4 regions of the Paenisporosarcina sp. P5_A11 genome follow, and region 3 is predicted to be linked to each of the others. Evidence: riboswitches for the same ligand, from Rfam matches in the RefSeq annotation. Region 3 holds a riboswitch; each other region holds the start of a gene.
The links. Region 3 has a riboswitch for thiamine pyrophosphate ahead of AC1DOS_RS05215 (YkoF family thiamine/hydroxymethylpyrimidine-binding protein). Riboswitches for the same ligand answer to the same signal wherever they lie in the genome.
Positions count from the first base shown of each region.

Region 1: another riboswitch for thiamine pyrophosphate. It lies ahead of tenA (thiaminase II); the one in region 3 lies ahead of AC1DOS_RS05215 (YkoF family thiamine/hydroxymethylpyrimidine-binding protein).
Region 2: another riboswitch for thiamine pyrophosphate. It lies ahead of tenI (thiazole tautomerase TenI); the one in region 3 lies ahead of AC1DOS_RS05215 (YkoF family thiamine/hydroxymethylpyrimidine-binding protein).
Region 4: another riboswitch for thiamine pyrophosphate. It lies ahead of thiT (energy-coupled thiamine transporter ThiT); the one in region 3 lies ahead of AC1DOS_RS05215 (YkoF family thiamine/hydroxymethylpyrimidine-binding protein).

Region 1 covers NZ_JBFUKT010000139.1:1,776-5,888, forward strand. The annotation lists partial or broken gene dnaN (DNA polymerase III subunit beta) at 1-180, shown strand, start outside; gene AC1DOS_RS15230 (YjjG family noncanonical pyrimidine nucleotidase) at 255-956, shown strand; TPP riboswitch at 1,069-1,167, shown strand; TPP riboswitch at 1,233-1,328, shown strand; gene tenA (thiaminase II) at 1,397-2,077, shown strand; gene thiM (hydroxyethylthiazole kinase) at 2,067-2,819, shown strand; gene thiD (bifunctional hydroxymethylpyrimidine kinase/phosphomethylpyrimidine kinase) at 2,816-3,640, shown strand; gene thiE (thiamine phosphate synthase) at 3,630-4,113, shown strand, end outside.
Region 2 covers NZ_JBFUKT010000061.1:273-4,385, forward strand. The annotation lists gene AC1DOS_RS10410 (YehS family protein) at 1-192, shown strand, start outside; TPP riboswitch at 280-416, shown strand; gene tenA (thiaminase II) at 548-1,234, shown strand; TPP riboswitch at 1,272-1,372, shown strand; gene tenI (thiazole tautomerase TenI) at 1,467-2,069, shown strand; gene thiO (glycine oxidase ThiO) at 2,102-3,226, shown strand; gene thiS (sulfur carrier protein ThiS) at 3,243-3,446, shown strand; gene AC1DOS_RS10435 (thiazole synthase) at 3,449-4,113, shown strand, end outside.
Region 3 covers NZ_JBFUKT010000017.1:13,088-17,200, forward strand. The annotation lists gene AC1DOS_RS05195 (ABC transporter ATP-binding protein) at 1-233, opposite strand, end outside; gene AC1DOS_RS05200 (PLD nuclease N-terminal domain-containing protein) at 230-430, opposite strand; gene AC1DOS_RS05205 (DUF1648 domain-containing protein) at 446-1,552, opposite strand; gene AC1DOS_RS05210 (GntR family transcriptional regulator) at 1,552-1,938, opposite strand; TPP riboswitch at 2,101-2,207, shown strand; gene AC1DOS_RS05215 (YkoF family thiamine/hydroxymethylpyrimidine-binding protein) at 2,426-3,031, shown strand; gene AC1DOS_RS05220 (ECF transporter S component) at 3,033-3,632, shown strand; gene AC1DOS_RS05225 (ABC transporter ATP-binding protein) at 3,625-4,113, shown strand, end outside.
Region 4 covers NZ_JBFUKT010000040.1:3,597-7,709, forward strand. The annotation lists gene AC1DOS_RS08345 (magnetosome magnetite crystal formation protein family) at 18-377, opposite strand; gene AC1DOS_RS08350 (M20 family metallopeptidase) at 435-1,505, opposite strand; TPP riboswitch at 1,645-1,748, shown strand; gene thiT (energy-coupled thiamine transporter ThiT) at 1,845-2,429, shown strand; gene map (type I methionyl aminopeptidase) at 3,010-3,759, shown strand; gene AC1DOS_RS08365 (TspO/MBR family protein) at 3,837-4,113, opposite strand, start outside.

The DNA of each region.
Region 1 (4,113 bases), on a different contig from region 3:
CCACATTAATTGAAGGCGAAGAGTTGAAAATTTCGTTCAGTGCAAAATATATGATGGATGCGTTAAAAGCGGTTGGTGGGCAGGATGTAATGGTTAAGTTCACAGGTTCCATGCGACCATTCATTATTAATTCTGTTCATGATCGCTGTTTTACAATTGATAGTACCGGTTCGTACATAAAGAAGAAATGTGCATTTAGTAGTATGATGGTTTTAGATTCATTTAAAATGAACCACAAAAAGGATGAGAAGACTGTGAAGTATGATGTATTAATATTTGATTTAGATGACACTTTGTTTGATTTCGGTGAGACGGAAAAGCATGCACTCGATAATTCATTTCGTGCATTTAGTTTCCCTAATGGTTTAACTGAATACAGAGCAAGTTATAAAGAGATAAGTAAAGGACTTTGGCTTGATTTAGAGCAAGGACGTATCTCGCTTTCAGATTTAAAAGTAGAACGATTCAAGCGTTTATTCCTCCAACATAAACTACTTCTTAATCCAGAAGATTTTGGACATGCATATATAGAAAATCTAGGAAGAGAAGTACATATGATTGATGGTGTTCAGGATATGTTGACCAATCTATCTAGTTGCAGACTTGTTCTTTTAACAAATGGATTTCAAGATGTTCAACATTCGAGGATTGCTCTTTCGCCACTAAATCAAACATTTGAAGCGATTATTACTTCGGAGGAGACTGGTTATCAAAAGCCACAAGCAGAAATTTTCGAATATGTCTTTAGAAAGCTGAGTATTAAAGATAAGCAAAGTGTATTAATGATCGGCGACTCTCTAAGCGCAGATATCCAAGGTGGCAATAATTTCGGAATCGATACCTGCTGGTTTAATCCACATAATAAAGCAAATGAAACAACTATTACTCCAACATATGAAATCAGTAATTATGAAGAATTAGAACAAATCGTAAAGCAAAACGTATTAGTAAAATAATTCAAAGCTGTAAATGGCTAGGATTTCCATGTGAGTATTATAAAAAGAGTGTAATTAATCATCTACAGTCGTTTGTTAGGATGAATTTATTATGCTATTATGAACCTAATTAAAATAGTTGCGGGGGGACGCTTTGGCGTTGAGAAGGTTAAAACCTGACCCTTTGAACCTGTTCGTTAAGACGAACGTAGGGAGCAGAGTACATAGCGTTTCGACGTTTTTCTTTTGTGCTGAAGCTCTCCATTTTGGAGGGCTTTTTTGTTTGCTAATTCAATATTTTAATTGCGGGGGAACTATTTAGTTGAGAAGGTAAAACCTGACCCTTGGAACCTGACAGTTAACACTGACGTAGGGAGCAATGTTTCATTGGAAACGCTCTTTTGTCATGCGCAAAAGGGCGTTTTTTGCACTTGCGTCCATCCGAAAAAGGAGGACTTATAATGACATTTTGTGAAGAAGTACGAGAGGAAACGGATCTTTATTGGCAAGGAAGTTTTGATCACCCATTTGTAAAAGGACTTGTCGATGGAACGCTGCCGCTTGAAAAATTTAAGTTTTACATGATGCAAGACGCTTATTATTTAAAGAATTACACAAAAGTACTCGCGATTGCAGCTTCAAAAGCTGAGACGAACGAAGATATTGCCTACTTTTTAGAAACGGCTCGTCATATCAACGAGGCTGAGCTTGAGTTACACCGAACTGTCTTTAAGGAGCTAGGTATAACTGAAGAAATGGAAGTAAACTTTGAACCATCACCAGCTGCTTATAACTACGTATCACATATGTACAATGCTGCACATAACGGAGATGTTGCAGAGGCTTTTGCTGCGATGTTCCCTTGTCCATGGTTATATCAAGAAATTGGGGAGAAGTATAAAGACGCAAAACCAGGCATCAAGCTATATGAAGAATGGATTGAAATGTATAGTGCACCGGATTACAAAGAAAAAATCGAGCTGCAAAAGGCGATGATGAATCGTTATGCAGAAGAAAATCCAGCCAAGCAATCAGTATTAAAAGCTCATTTTGAAAGAAGTTGCTACTATGAGTGGAAATTCTGGGAAATGCCATGGACATATGAAGACTGGCAAGATGAGGTGAAGAACTATGCCTATTAAACAGATTCGTAATAAGAAGCCACTGGTACATTGCATCACGAACTATGTCGTGGCAAACTTTACCGCTAATGGTTTACTTGCAATTGGTGCGTCACCTGTCATGGCTGATGAAGTAACAGAAGTGGAAGAAATGGTCGCGATTTCAAATGCTCTTTTAATTAATATTGGCACAATCAATACAAGAACGAAAGAAGCCATGTTAATAGCAGGGAAAAGAGCGAATGAGCTTGGAATACCTGTCGTTTTAGATCCAGTTGGAGTAGGGGCAACTTCTTTTCGACAACAAGTAGTAAAGGAATTATTAGAAAATGTCCGATTCGATTTACTCCGTTGTAATGCAGGTGAACTTGCGACCATTGCAGGCGTTTCATGGCAAGCTAAGGGCGTGGACAGTGGTGAAGGTGAGATGGACGTTGCAGTCGTCGCCAAACATGAGGCGAAAAAATGGAACTGTTTAGTGGTGGTCACAGGAGCCTCTGATTATATTACTGACGGTGAGAATGAATTTTGGGTAGCAGGTGGTCATGAACAGATGACAGAGGTAACAGGTACAGGTTGTTTGTTGAGCGCGATTTGTACAGCAGTTCTTAGTTTGGAAGGAGAGGCTCTTTTAAACTTACGTGATGTACTACAAGAATATAAAAAGGTGTCTGAACATGCGGTTCAATCGCCACTTCTTGGCTCATTCCAGACTGAAGTCTTAAATTCATTGCATCAATTGTCTAGAGGTGAAGCCAATTGAACATCGTGATGACCATAGCAGGCTCAGATAGTAGTGGTGGAGCTGGCATACAAGCAGATTTAAAGACGTTTCAAGAGCTCCGAGTGTTCGGTACATCAGCGATTACTGCGTTAACAGCTCAGAATACACTTGGTGTAGAGGGAGTTTTTCCTGCATCTGTAGACTTTGTTAAACATCAAATCGAAGTCGTCTTTCAGGATTTTCCCGTAAAGGCAGTCAAGACCGGTATGCTTTTTTCAGCACCAATTATTGAGGAAGTGGCGAAAAGCTTATGTGAGAAAGATGTGCTGCTTGTCATTGACCCTGTGATGATTGCCAAAGGAGGTGCAAGCTTGCTAAAAAATAACGCAGTTGAAGCATTAACGACTAAGCTTTTACCACTTGCAACGGTATTAACTCCTAATATTCCAGAAGCTGAAGTGATTAGTGGTGTTGAGATTAAGTCGGAACAGGATATACAAAAAGCTGCTGAAAAGATATTAGGGCTGGGTGTAAAGTGCGTGGTTATGAAGGGGGGCCACTTAGATGAGCAAAGAACGGCAACGGATACTGTGTTTTTTGCAGATGGTACAAGCTTTAAAATGGAATCTGCCCGTATTGAAACGAAACATACACATGGAACAGGCTGTACTTACTCCGCAGCACTTACAGCATTTTTAGGACAAGGTTGGTCACTAAAAGAGGCAATCATCGAAGCTAAAAAGTTTGTCCAGCTAGCCATTGAAACCCCGTTAAACATTGGGCATGGACATGGCCCAACAAATCATTTTGCCTATAATATAGCAAAAGGTGTCTGTGAGGTGAACATCATTGAATCGTAACGATTTAGCATTCTATTTCATCATGGGTACCCCGAACTGCATAGAAGAGCCATTACATGTTTTAGAAGATGCATTAAAAGCAGGTATAACCATTTTCCAACTGCGTGAAAAAGGCGAAGGGGCATTAACAGGTAAAACACTTGAACAATTTGCTAGTCAATGCCAAGTATTGTGTAAATCATTCAACGTGCCGTTTATTGTGAATGATGACGTGGAGCTTGCCTTGAAGCTCCACGCAGATGGCGTTCACGTAGGACAAGAGGATATATCACTTACGGAAATTCGCGAAACTTTTAAAGGACGCATCGTAGGCGTTTCAGTGCATACAGTCGAAGAGTTGGATCAGGCTGTTAGAGGTGGTGCGGATTATGTAGGGATTGGACCGATTTATGAGACACAGTCGAAATCTGATGCAAAGGCTCCTGCTGGTCTAACTTTTTTGCAAGAAGCGAGAAACTTGTATCGAGATTTTC
Region 2 (4,113 bases), on a different contig from region 3:
AAGAAAGTGAAAATCGCACTGTCATTAACGAGTGAGGATATGCTTGAGATACTAGAAACTTCAGGAGTCTTTATAACAAAAGGGGAATTAAGTGCTTTCCTAAGAAAAGAAGGTCACAAGAATTATAAAGAGTGCGGTGATCAAAACGCCCGCAATTTCTTAAGAGGACTAGCGATAAAGTATAGGGAATAAGTAAGGGGAATAAAGGCTTAAAAGTTATTTAGGATTGATAAATAACCTATTCATGTTAAGCTTGTTAGTGTACAACTGAATAGTAATATCTTCCACTAGGGGGACCTTCAAATGTAATGGGAAATCATTTACTTACTAATAAAGGTTGAGATTAAAGTTAAGCTTTAAGACCCTTAGAACCTGATCTGGTTTATACCAGCGTAGGAAAGTGGAGTTGCGGAGCTGTATGTTGTTTCAACCTATTTTCCAATACAACCACTTTCTTATGTTTGTTAAGAGAGTGGTTTTTTATATGCCCAAAAATCAGGGATAACTATTGATTCGAGTTGAGCATAATTACTGGGGAGGTTTTTTAATGACATTTTCAAGGCTTTTACGAGAGGAATCAAATCATATTTGGGAAGCTAGTTTCCGTCACCCATTTGTAACCGGAATTGGTGATGGAACATTGTCTTTAGAGTGTTTTCGCTATTATGTCATGCAAGATTCTTACTACTTGTCGCATTTTGCTAAGGTTCAAGCTTTAGGTGCAGCAAAGTCCAATGATCTTGCAACAACAAGTAGATTGGCAGCTCATGCACAAGGAACTTGTGAGGCAGAATTAACTTTACATAAAAATTTTTCACACCGTCTAGAAATAACGGGAGAACAAGAGGCAAACTTCCAACCTTCACCAACTGCGTATGCTTACACTTCTCATTTGTATCGTGCAGCGTATCAAGGACATTTAGGGGATATTATCGCAGCCATATTACCATGCTATTGGCTTTACTATGAAATTGGAGAGAGACTTCAATCGTGTTTGCCGAAAGAACCAATCTATCAAGAATGGATTGCAACATATGGTGGTGAATGGTTTAGAACGTTAGTCGAAGAACAAATTAATAGGCTAGACAAAATTGCTGAAACGGTAACAGCAGCCGACCGTGACCGTATGAAACAACATTTTATCATYAGTAGTCAATACGAATATTCATTTTGGGAAATGGCGTACAAGTTAGAAAAATGGTCAGTCCAAAAAGATGAAGTAAGTTGCATATAGTAAGTGAGTTTGATGGTTTGTATTACACAATTTAATATCAAAGCACTAGGGGAGTCTTTTACAGACTGAGATGGATATTCCAGACCCTTTGAACCTGATCTAGTTAGAGCTGGCGTAGGGAAGTGGAACTGTTGAATTTTCTTTCGATGATATCACAGCCAACCACTTCTAACACTGGAGTGGTTTTTTATTGTGTTGAAATTATCAAGAAGATTAAAAGGAGRGGTTATGTATGAAAAAAGGACTGCTCCACATCATTTCAACTGGGAATCTGAAACCAGCACATTTAGCACAAATTGCAGGTCAGATTCATCCATATATCGATGCCATCCATATCCGTGAAAAGACTAAACCGGCCAAAGAAATTCATGAAATGGTGAATTTATTATTAGACCACAATGTTCCCCTTACTAAAATAATTATTAATGATCGAATAGATGTTGCCTTGGCGTCAAAGGTTGGAGGAGTCCAACTAGCCTATCATTCTTTACCTGCGGACATTGTAAAAAAACAGTTTAAAAGCTTGAGAGTTGGGAGTTCTGTACATTCAATTGACGAGGTCCAAACTGCACAAGAACTTGGAGCCGATTATGTTATTTTTGGACATGTTTTCCCAACACATTCAAAGCCAGGTTTAGAGTCAAAGGGTTTAAATCAATTAGAACTCATAACTCATCATGTTTCGATTCCAGTTATAGCTATTGGTGGTATAAAACCTACAAATATAAAAGGAGTTATCGAAGCAGGTGCACAGGGAATTGCTGTGATGTCAGGGGTACTAGAATCAGAAAATCCTTTAGTGGCAGTAAAGGAATATTATCAACATTTATTTTGACTTGAAACTTTTATGGAAATAGGTGGTTTTTGATGAGCTATGTATATGATGCAATTATAGTGGGTGGTGGAGTGATCGGGGGATCCATTGCTTATAACCTTTCCAAACGAGGTGGGAAAATCCTTTTGCTAGAAAAAGATCAACTTGCTAGTAAATCCTCGGGAGCTGCTGCTGGAATGCTGGGTGTTCAAGCAGAAATGGATGCAGAAGGTTCACTTTTTCAATTAGCTAGAAAGAGCAGAGAGATGTTTCCAAAACTTGCTGGCGAAATAAGAGAGACGAGTGGAATAGATATTGAACTTATAAATAAAGGAATGCTAAAGGTTGCCATAAATGAACAACAACAACAGGAATATAAGCGACTCATTGCTATACAACGGCAAAGTGGAGAGCAAGCCGATTGGCTGACAGGAGAAGAGGTAAGAAGGAAAGAGCCAGCATTAACTGATGCAATTAAAGGAGCAATACATTTTGCAAATGATGGGCAAGTCGAAGCCACTCAGTTAACTTTAGGGTTTTTAAATTCTGCAGCAGCATGTGGTGTAGTAATAAAAGAATTCGTGGAAGTTTTTGACCTTCAGTTGTCTAAAGGGAAAGTCATAGGTGTTGTTACTAATAAAGGGTATTTTGCTAGTGAAAATGTCATCGTGGCAGGTGGTGCATGGAGTAACAAGCTACTTTCAAAAACAGGGTTAGAACTAGATATTTATCCCGTAAAAGGTGAATGTTTTTCTGTTGTCACACAAAGCCAAATGATAACGACTACGGTATTTTCACCGAGTTGCTACCTTGTCCCTAAGAAGGGTGGAAGAATCATTGTTGGTGCAACAGTTAAGCCAAGAACATTTAACCATAAAGTTACTGTAGAGGGAATATCCATATTGCTGGAACAAGCAAAAAAACTGATGCCTTCCATAATAGAAGCAGAATGGGAGCGCACATGGGCTGGTATTCGACCACAAACCGGAGATGGATTACCTTACTTAGGTGAACATCCTGTATATAAAGGTCTATTTATTGCAACAGGGCATTTTAGAAATGGGATATTACTGTCACCAATAACTGGTGAGATAATCGCTGACATGGTTGAAGGAAAACCAACATCACTTAATTTGAAACCTTTCCGGGTAGGTCGTTTGATTAAACAATTAACATAAGAAAGGGATGAAGTAAATGGAATTAGTGATTAACGGGGACAAAATAGAAGTTCCAAATTCGGTGGAAACAATTGCTCACCTTTTGCATCACTTCGAATTACAACAAAAGGTGGTTATCGTTGAATGGAATGCAAAGATATTGGAAAAAGGATCACACCAAGAAACCAAACTATGTAATGGAGATAAAGTTGAGTTAGTACATTTTGTAGGAGGCGGATGACGATGTTAAAGATTGGATTATATGAATTCACGTCAAGATTATTATTAGGGACTGGAAAATATCCTGATTTTGATATTCAAAAAGAAGCAGTAGATGTTTCAGGAACAGAGATCTTAACGTTTTCAGTTCGCAGGATGAATATATTTGAACCAAGTTTACCTAATTTTTTAGAAAAATTAGACCTGCAAAAGTACATTTTACTGCCAAATACAGCAGGTGCAAAGACAGCAGTTGAAGCGGTTCGAATTGCTAAATTAGCAAAAGCTTCTGGACTTTGTGACATGGTTAAAGTTGAAGTGATTGGATGTCAAAAAACATTATTGCCTGATCCAATAGAAACATTAAAGGCATCAGAAGAACTGGTACAAGAGGGGTTCATCGTATTACCCTATACTTCAGACGATGTTCTATTAGCTAAACGATTAGAAGAAGTAGGATGTCATGCTATTATGCCAGGTGCTTCACCTATTGGTTCTGGTCAAGGAATCATTAATCCATTAAACCTTAGTTTTATAATCGAACAGACAAATTTACCCGTAATCATTGATGCTGGAATCGGTACACCTTCTGATGCAGCCATCGCAATGGAGCTAGGAGCTGATGGCGTGTTACTTAATACTGCTGTTTCTGGAGCAAATGATCCGGTAAAAATGGCATTGGCAATGAA
Region 3 (4,113 bases):
AGAAATCCAATATGTTTTCTTATATCCGCATGTTTTTCACCATTAAACGAGATCATCCCATCAGTCGGTTGCAGTAATCCTGCTAACATGGATAATGTGGTTGTTTTGCCTGAACCATTTGGGCCGATTAAAGCAGTTGATGTCCCTTCAATCAGTGAAAAACTCACTTTATTTACTGCTTGTTCTGAACCGTATATTTTCGTTAAATTGGTCGTTTCTAAAATTGCCGTCATCCTTGTTTCCTCCCGATGATGAAATACGTTATGGGCCCGAAAAGACTAAAGAAAATAATGACTAATGCCCAAACCCACTTAGGTCCGTTTGTTTCAGATATTTTTGATAAATCAATAAGTGCAATAATTAGTAATAAAAGTTGAATAATAAATATCGGTGCGATAATACCCCATGGAATCCCTTCTAGAAAATCCATTTCTAACACTCCTTTTTAAAGTAATGTTGATATCAAAAATATACTGACAAATAACAAGACAAGGAAAATCCAACTACCTTTATGCCCCATATTTACGGTCCAACCAATACCAAATCGCTTTTCAACGAGAATGCTAGGATCGTTTTTATTTACATAAAATAGACCCAACTTCCAGTATTGATCATCGTCCATATCGATGACATTTTCAGGATTCATTTCATGTTCTGAAACAGTAATTCTTGTTCCGCTTTGCCCTACTTTTACAGTGTAGTACAGAACCGATCCAAGAATGACAACTAGAAAACCTAGTGTAAATCCTAATGTAAGACTGGTAGACATGATTTCAGGGTAGATGATTGTCAGCTGTAAGTACCCCATCAGCAACGTTACGGTAATTGTCACGACAAATAATAACCAACTTGAATATTTTCGAAACGCGAGTTGTTGCTCACGTGAACGTTTCTTGTGGCGAACTTGAATCTTCGCTCCTGATTGTTTCATCGCTCCATTGAAAAACAGTAGCATCCCTTGGAGTACGAGTGTCATGATAGGTAAAGCACTCACCGAAACCCAACTTTTTTCTGCGAATGCATCTGCTTCGCCACTTGGTCCCCAATGTGTTGGAATCTGGTTGGATAACGTATCGTATTGACTTAACCCTAAAATCCCTAAACCAAGAGTTATAATCATAGGAATTATAAAGTAGATACTCGGTAACAACTTAAGCTGTTCACGAAATTGTAAGTCGACTACTTTTCGCTCACTCTGCCCAGCAGTCCACTTTTCATTTTTCTTCCAATTAGCTAAAGCAATATGGTTTTTTGCATAAAGTCCCATTGAGAAGATTAGTGCCACTATTTGAGCAACCATTCCAACATAGACCATTTGCTCCTGACTGGGACGAAACGTCCATAGCCATCCGATAAAAACCGCGAGGATAACAATCCCACTCGCTAATATGGCTTTTGTATAGCCATTTTTCATGTGTTCTATTCGTTTGTCTTTGACATGAGTATCCGGGATGTAGATACCAAATGCCTCACTTTCTTTTAAAAACTTTGGTAAGAAAGCTTGAATGGCAATAATAAAAATTAAAATGATAATAAAAATAATTGCGGCCATCACATTTCCTCCTTCAAATCTAAACTTATTTCTTGTATTAACAACTCAATTTCTGCTTGGGACAATTGTAGACAAAGTGCCTCTGCAATAATTGGACGTAATTCTTTTTTCAAACGAAGTCGATCTAGTTCAGATGCTTTCCGAACCCCGTTTTCATGAATGAATACGCCTTTTTTCTGTACAATTTGTATAAATTCCTTCTCTTCTAAATAATGATACGCTTTATTTACGGTATGCATGTTCATTCCAAGGTCTGCAGCAAATGCACGGACTGACGGTAAAGAATCGCCCGGTTTCAAGCTACCTTTTGCAACACTTTCAATAATTTGCTGGGCCAGTTGCAAATAAATCGGCACGGCAGAATTTGCTTCAATTTCAATAAACATATGCGACCCCTTCTTGTTCTATTAATAATAGAACAGCTTTGTTATATATAATATAGAACAGATTTTATATTGTGACAAGTATAATTTTTTTACTTGGTTTACAATGTGTTTTTCGTGCGTTACAATGAAGCCGTTCTTTAACATTTAAAAAACTGCATACGACTACTGCACTAGGGGTGCTATATTTTGGCTGAGATGAGAGCATTAGCTCCGATCCCTTAACACTCGATCCAGATAATACTGGCGTGAGGAAGTGCGGCGACTTTTGCCAATTTCTATTGAGCAAAACAGCTGCATTCCACGTCGAATGCGGCTATTTTTATGTTCAAAAACGGTGACTGAGCAGAGTGGTTGACTATATTTTTCGGTGATAGACACTTTCATTTTAGAGAGACGTTTTTTTGTCTCAACTTTATCGAAGTAACTCGCACCACTTATGACGTCGTTAACTTACTCTCTAGACACCAATTAGAAGGAGGAGATGGGAATGGAACAAGGGTTTAGTTGTGGGACAAGTCCAATTGTGGGGTTAAGATTTTCGCTTCACCCAATGGCAGACAATTTTATTGAAATTATTAAAGGGGCATTGCGCGAAGCGGATACATCAAATGTGTGGATGCATACTGATGACGTCAGTACAGTCATGCGTGGCAAGCAAATTCACGTCTTTGATACAGCGAGAGCCATTGTTTTATATGCAGCGAAGACAGGAGCACATGTAGCATTTAACGGGACATTTTCGATTGGTTGTCCTGGGGATTCTGCGGGAGATGTGTATTTAGAGAAAGATGACATCTTGTTAAACGAACCTCAAATTCGGGAGATCAAACAATATGTTTCATCTCAGTTTGCGCTTTATCCTATGAATAACCCCGACTATATGCCGGTCATTTATACAGAAGTAGCTCGTGCAAAAGAACATGGTGTGTTCAATGAGTCGATGCACTATGCAAGTGGGCTCCATGGCGATATACACGAGGTTTTTACCTTCCTAGAAGAAGCATTCACTCATGCCCGTTCGGAACAACATAGACACTTAGTGATGACTGTTAACATGAGCATCAACAGCCCTTCACATAAAGGAGATGCGTAATATGTTGAAATCATGGAAACTAAAAGAAGTCGTCTTAATGTCCGTATTTGCCGTTGTTTTTGCGGTCGTGTATTTACTATTTGTCCAAGTCGGAAACATTTGGGCAGGTGTGATTGGTCCGATTGCGTATGAATGGATATTTGGAATTTGGTTTATTGTCTCGATTATCTGCACCTACATCATCCGCAAACCAGGTGCCGCTTTGTTGTCCGAAACGATGGCCGCAATGATTGAAGTGATGATTGGTAATGCAGTAGGTCCTCGATTGATTTTAACAGGACTTGTTCAGGGACTAGGAGCTGAGGCAGCATTTGCTGCGACTGGTTACAAACGTTATGACTGGTGGGTGCTTTGTTTAGCAGGTGTCGGTTCCGCAGTCTTTAGTTTTGCTTATGGCTTCTTGGTGTCTGGTTACGCAGCACTTGATCCTTCCTTGTTAGTCTTAATGTTTACGCTTCGTGTCATAAGTGGTGCTGTCATTGCTGGCTTAGGTGGCAAATATTTATCAGATGGTTTACTCGCTACTGGGGCTCTTCGTGGCTACTCCATTTCCCGTGATACAGGTAAAAATCACAAGATAAAAGGTGAGGTTATTGGTTAATACCCTCAGTAAAAAATCTCAAGTTGAAATAGTAGCTACGCCGGTAATCATTGATTTTAAAGATGTCACTTTTCAATTTCCAGAAGATGAATCGCCAGTATTTAGAAATATTTCTTTCTCCATTCAAGCTGGGGAACGTGTAGCTTTATATGGTCCTAGTGGTTGCGGGAAAAGCACTTTATTGTATTTAATGAATCGCTTGTATCCTGACAATTGCGATGGTGACCTTGAAGGTTCAATAACACTTTGGCAACGCGATGCTGCATGTTTTGCTCCTGGTGAAATCAACCACCGCGTCGCTACTGTGTTTCAAGATCCAGATACACAGTTCTGTATGCCAACAGTTGAACAGGAAATGGCTTTTACATTAGAAAACTTGCATGTAACTCGACCTGAAATGGAGCATCGCATCACGGAGACACTTGAAATGACTGGTCTTACACAATTCCGAAAAACGACCATACAAACTCTTTCTGGGGGA
Region 4 (4,113 bases), on a different contig from region 3:
TCCCGAATTAAAATATATTAAACCTTTTGTATTACTTTAATTCCTTGCACAATATTCCAAATCAGTACTACGATGGATAAAATGCCATAGAGCAACATAAACAATAAAGGAATACCAGCTGCCATGAAATCAAAAGAGGAAGTGACATCTGGAGCCATTGAGTAATCCATAGTATTAAACATCGAAAATGAACTAACCATTAAAACAAAAAATCCAATAATACCTAGAGCTACAGGAATTAAGTGTGAAAGGAACGACCGTTTTGCATGATACTTTACATCCGTATCTGGGGAAATAAAGTAAACAATTAGTGGCAATAAAAATGGAGCAAAAAAAACACTAAAATAGCATAAAGCGGATAATACACGATTATCCAAAACTACTCCTCCTCTAAACGATAGTAGTTACTTATACGGATTATCCTGTAATTGGTTTCAACGTAACGCATGTTTTGTTAAAATATCTGCATATTGTTCCACAGAAGAAATTAACACGTATTCGTTCGGTCCGTGCCAATCCTCACCGCTAGGACCAAATTCTATTGCACCAGCACCGGTCTTAGCATAATAGCGGGTATCTGCAGCACCATGTTGCCCAAATAACACAGCATCTTTTTGTGTTACTTCAGCTGTTACGAGAGCCAGTGATTGAACAAAAGGATTATCTTCAGTGGTTGTAATTGCAGGTGTTTTGCCTCCAGCTTTAACGATGTTTTTCGGATTGATTGATTGTGCAAGTTCAGTCATTTCTTCGATAATATCTTCCCAGTTTTGACCTGGCACAAACCTAATATCATAATTGACTTCACATTGATCAGGCACTACATTATACCGATCACCTGCTTGAATTTTAGCCAAATTAATTGAAGGATATTCATAATACTCATTGCTTGCCTTCGTGAAAGGCAATGTTTTTAGCTTCTCATGAAACAAATAGGAAGCTTCAACAGCATTCGTTCCTTCCCAAGGACGTGAACCGTGTGCTGCTTTTCCAAAAAGCGTTACATTAGCATGTAAGATTCCTTTTGATTGAACGCTGAGTTTCAAGTGTGTGGGCTCTCCGCATATAACAAAATCACCTGTTCGTCCAATCTCAACTAGATGACCAGATGTTTTTCGACCACCAGTTTCCTCATCAGTTACGATGTGTAAGATGATACGTTGTTTTAATTCCTCTCGTGCCGAATAAATGCGACGGTAAGCTTCCATCATTGCTGCAACGCCCGCTTTCATATCCGCAGAACCACGACCATACAGACGATCACCGTCAATAATAGGATTAAATTGTTCGATTTTTGCAGGTACAACATCTACATGTCCATTCCAAACAATTGTAGTGTCTCCTTGCCCAATCTCTGCGTGGATCATTAATCGTCCTTCGTTTTCAATAATTTCATGTGTAATTTCATGACTGTCAAGCCACTTAGAACAAAAGCGAAGTGCATCATTAGCACCTTCCTCGGTATCACTTTTGATTGCCACTAAATTCTTCAACATCTCGATCATGATCCTTCACATCCTTAGTTTATTAATCTTGTATGTTCAGTATATCGATTGACTCGATAAAAGTCACAGAACGACTGAACCCTCTTGCTTCTATTTCCCTCTTTCTGTACAATTAACCCGTATTATCAAAAATAGATGTAAGTACCACAAGGGGAGCCTGAAATGGCTGAGAGTGAACCAAAAAGTTCTAACCCTTAGAACCTGTAAGTTAATGCTTGCGCAGGGATGTGGATAGAAACCGACTCCAACGACGTCAGGCTCTGTCCTAGAGGTCGTTTTTTTGTGTTTTTTTTCACCCTGACATGCGGTTTGCAGTACATCGTAAAAGGAGGAAGAAAGATGAGAAATAAAAAAGTATTGTTGTTAGTCGAGATTGCAATCTTTGCCGCGTTAGGATTTGTATTGGATTTCGTTGCTTTTAAAATGCCACAAGGGGGATCAGTCAGTTTAGTGATGGTGCCAATTGTATTAATGGCGTTTCGTAGAGGTGCTTTAGCTGGTGTCATCACTGGCTTATTAGTAGGATTGTTACAGATTGTTTCAGGATTAATCTCTGTAGCCCCATTATCGTTTAGTTTTGTAGTCATGCAAGTCATTCTGGACTATTTAATTGCATACGGTGTTGTGGGAATCGCAGGTTTATTCCGTTCTCAATATTTAAATTATGCACAACAGTATAAACGTAGAAATATGATAATTACCATTGTTTCGGCTGTATTGATTGCGTCATTACTACGTTATATAGTTCACACGATTACTGGGATCTTCTTCTTTGCTATGTATGTTCCAGAAAACGAAAACTTGTATACGTATTCGATTATTTATAACGCAACCTACATGATTCCGATATTCTTACTCACAGCAATAGTGTGTTCAATACTATTTATCACAGCGCAACGTTTGCTTGAACCAAGCAAAGTCTAATCTTGGAGATGAATGAACTCATGTACATTTCGAAGCAAATGGACATAAACTGATTTGTATAGTTGGAAATAGTTTAATAGTGAGCGAAAACTGACTTTAGAAGGATGAGTGACTGAAGTACCTACAGAAAGATGGGAACCGTCTTCAGAAAGATGAGTGACAAAGTTACCCACGGATGAATGGAAACCGTCTTCAAGGAGACAGAAAAAATCTCGAATGGTCAGAAACCATCTTTGAGTGGTCGGAAACTGCTTGTGAATGGTCGTAAACTACCTTTGAGTGGTCGTAAATTGCCTGTGAGTGGTCATAAACTATCTTTAGAAAGATGAGTGACAGAAGTACCTACAGAAAGATGGAATTCGTCTTCAAGGAGACAGAAAAAACCTCAAATGATCGGAAACCATCTTTGAGTGGTCGAAAACTATTCTCAACAAGATTTAGTCCTCTTCTGCTTGCGAAATTCAAGTAAAGAATCAGGAATAAATTCCCGAATGTTCAGAAAGTCTTGTCATATGGGAAAGCGCCTTTTCTTATGGTATAGTATGGGATATATATTTTGAGAAAGAAGGATTTTAAGAATATGATTGCAAAAACTACTGAAGACTACGAAGCGTTAAAAACTATAGGCAGAATCGTTGCTGAGATTCGCGACGCGATGCGTGCAGCAACAAAAGCTGGTATCACAACGAAAGAACTTGATGACCTTGGTGGACGCATGTTTGAAGAAACAGGAGCCATATCAGGTCCTAAAGGAGAGTATGATTTCCCTGGTTACACTTGTATCAGCGTTAACGAGGAAGTCGCGCATGGCATCCCAGGTGCACGCGTCATTAAAGATGGGGATCTTGTAAACATTGATGTCTCTGGATCACTAAATGGCTATTTTGCAGATACAGGCATTTCATTCGTTGTTGGTGAAGGCTATGAGAAAATAGAAAAACTTTGTGATGTGGCAGAAAGTGCTTTTAATCGTGCTATGTTAAAAGTAAAAGCGGGAGCACGCTTAAACCAAATCGGTAAAGCTGTAGAACGTGAAGCAAAACTTAATGGCTTTACTGTCATTATGAACTTAACCGGTCATGGGATTGGAAAATCTCTTCATGAATCGCCTCAACATATTTTAAATTATTATGACGCATGGGAACCGACTATCTTGAAAGAAGGAATGGTTCTAGCTGTTGAGCCATTTATTTCTGAAAAGGCGGAACATATCGTTGAATCTGGAGATGGTTGGACCTTTTTAACGCCAGACAAATCACTTGTTGCACAAATTGAGCATACAGTCATTGTCACTAAGGGTGAACCAATCTTAATCACAAAAATCAATTAACACACAAAAACACCAACTGAGCGATTGCGCAGTTGGTGTTTTTTATCTTATTTAAGTAATAGCATTATATTTTCCTACTACGTTCTTGATGACGTGCTAGAGTGGGACAATGATTTCTTCATAAAAATAATACCAGCGAGCATAACTGCACTTAAAAAGAGAGCGGCAGTAGAGACCAGCAATTCTTCAAAGCCATTGCGGACAGCTATGCCGATAAAAGCCCAAATAAAGACGAACACATAAGTAATATCAAAATAATGGTAACGAATATGTAATGCTAGTGCTGTACCGACAGTCATCATAATAACTGCCCATAAGGGGTCGCTTAATCCCCAGCCATTCCATTCATAGTAG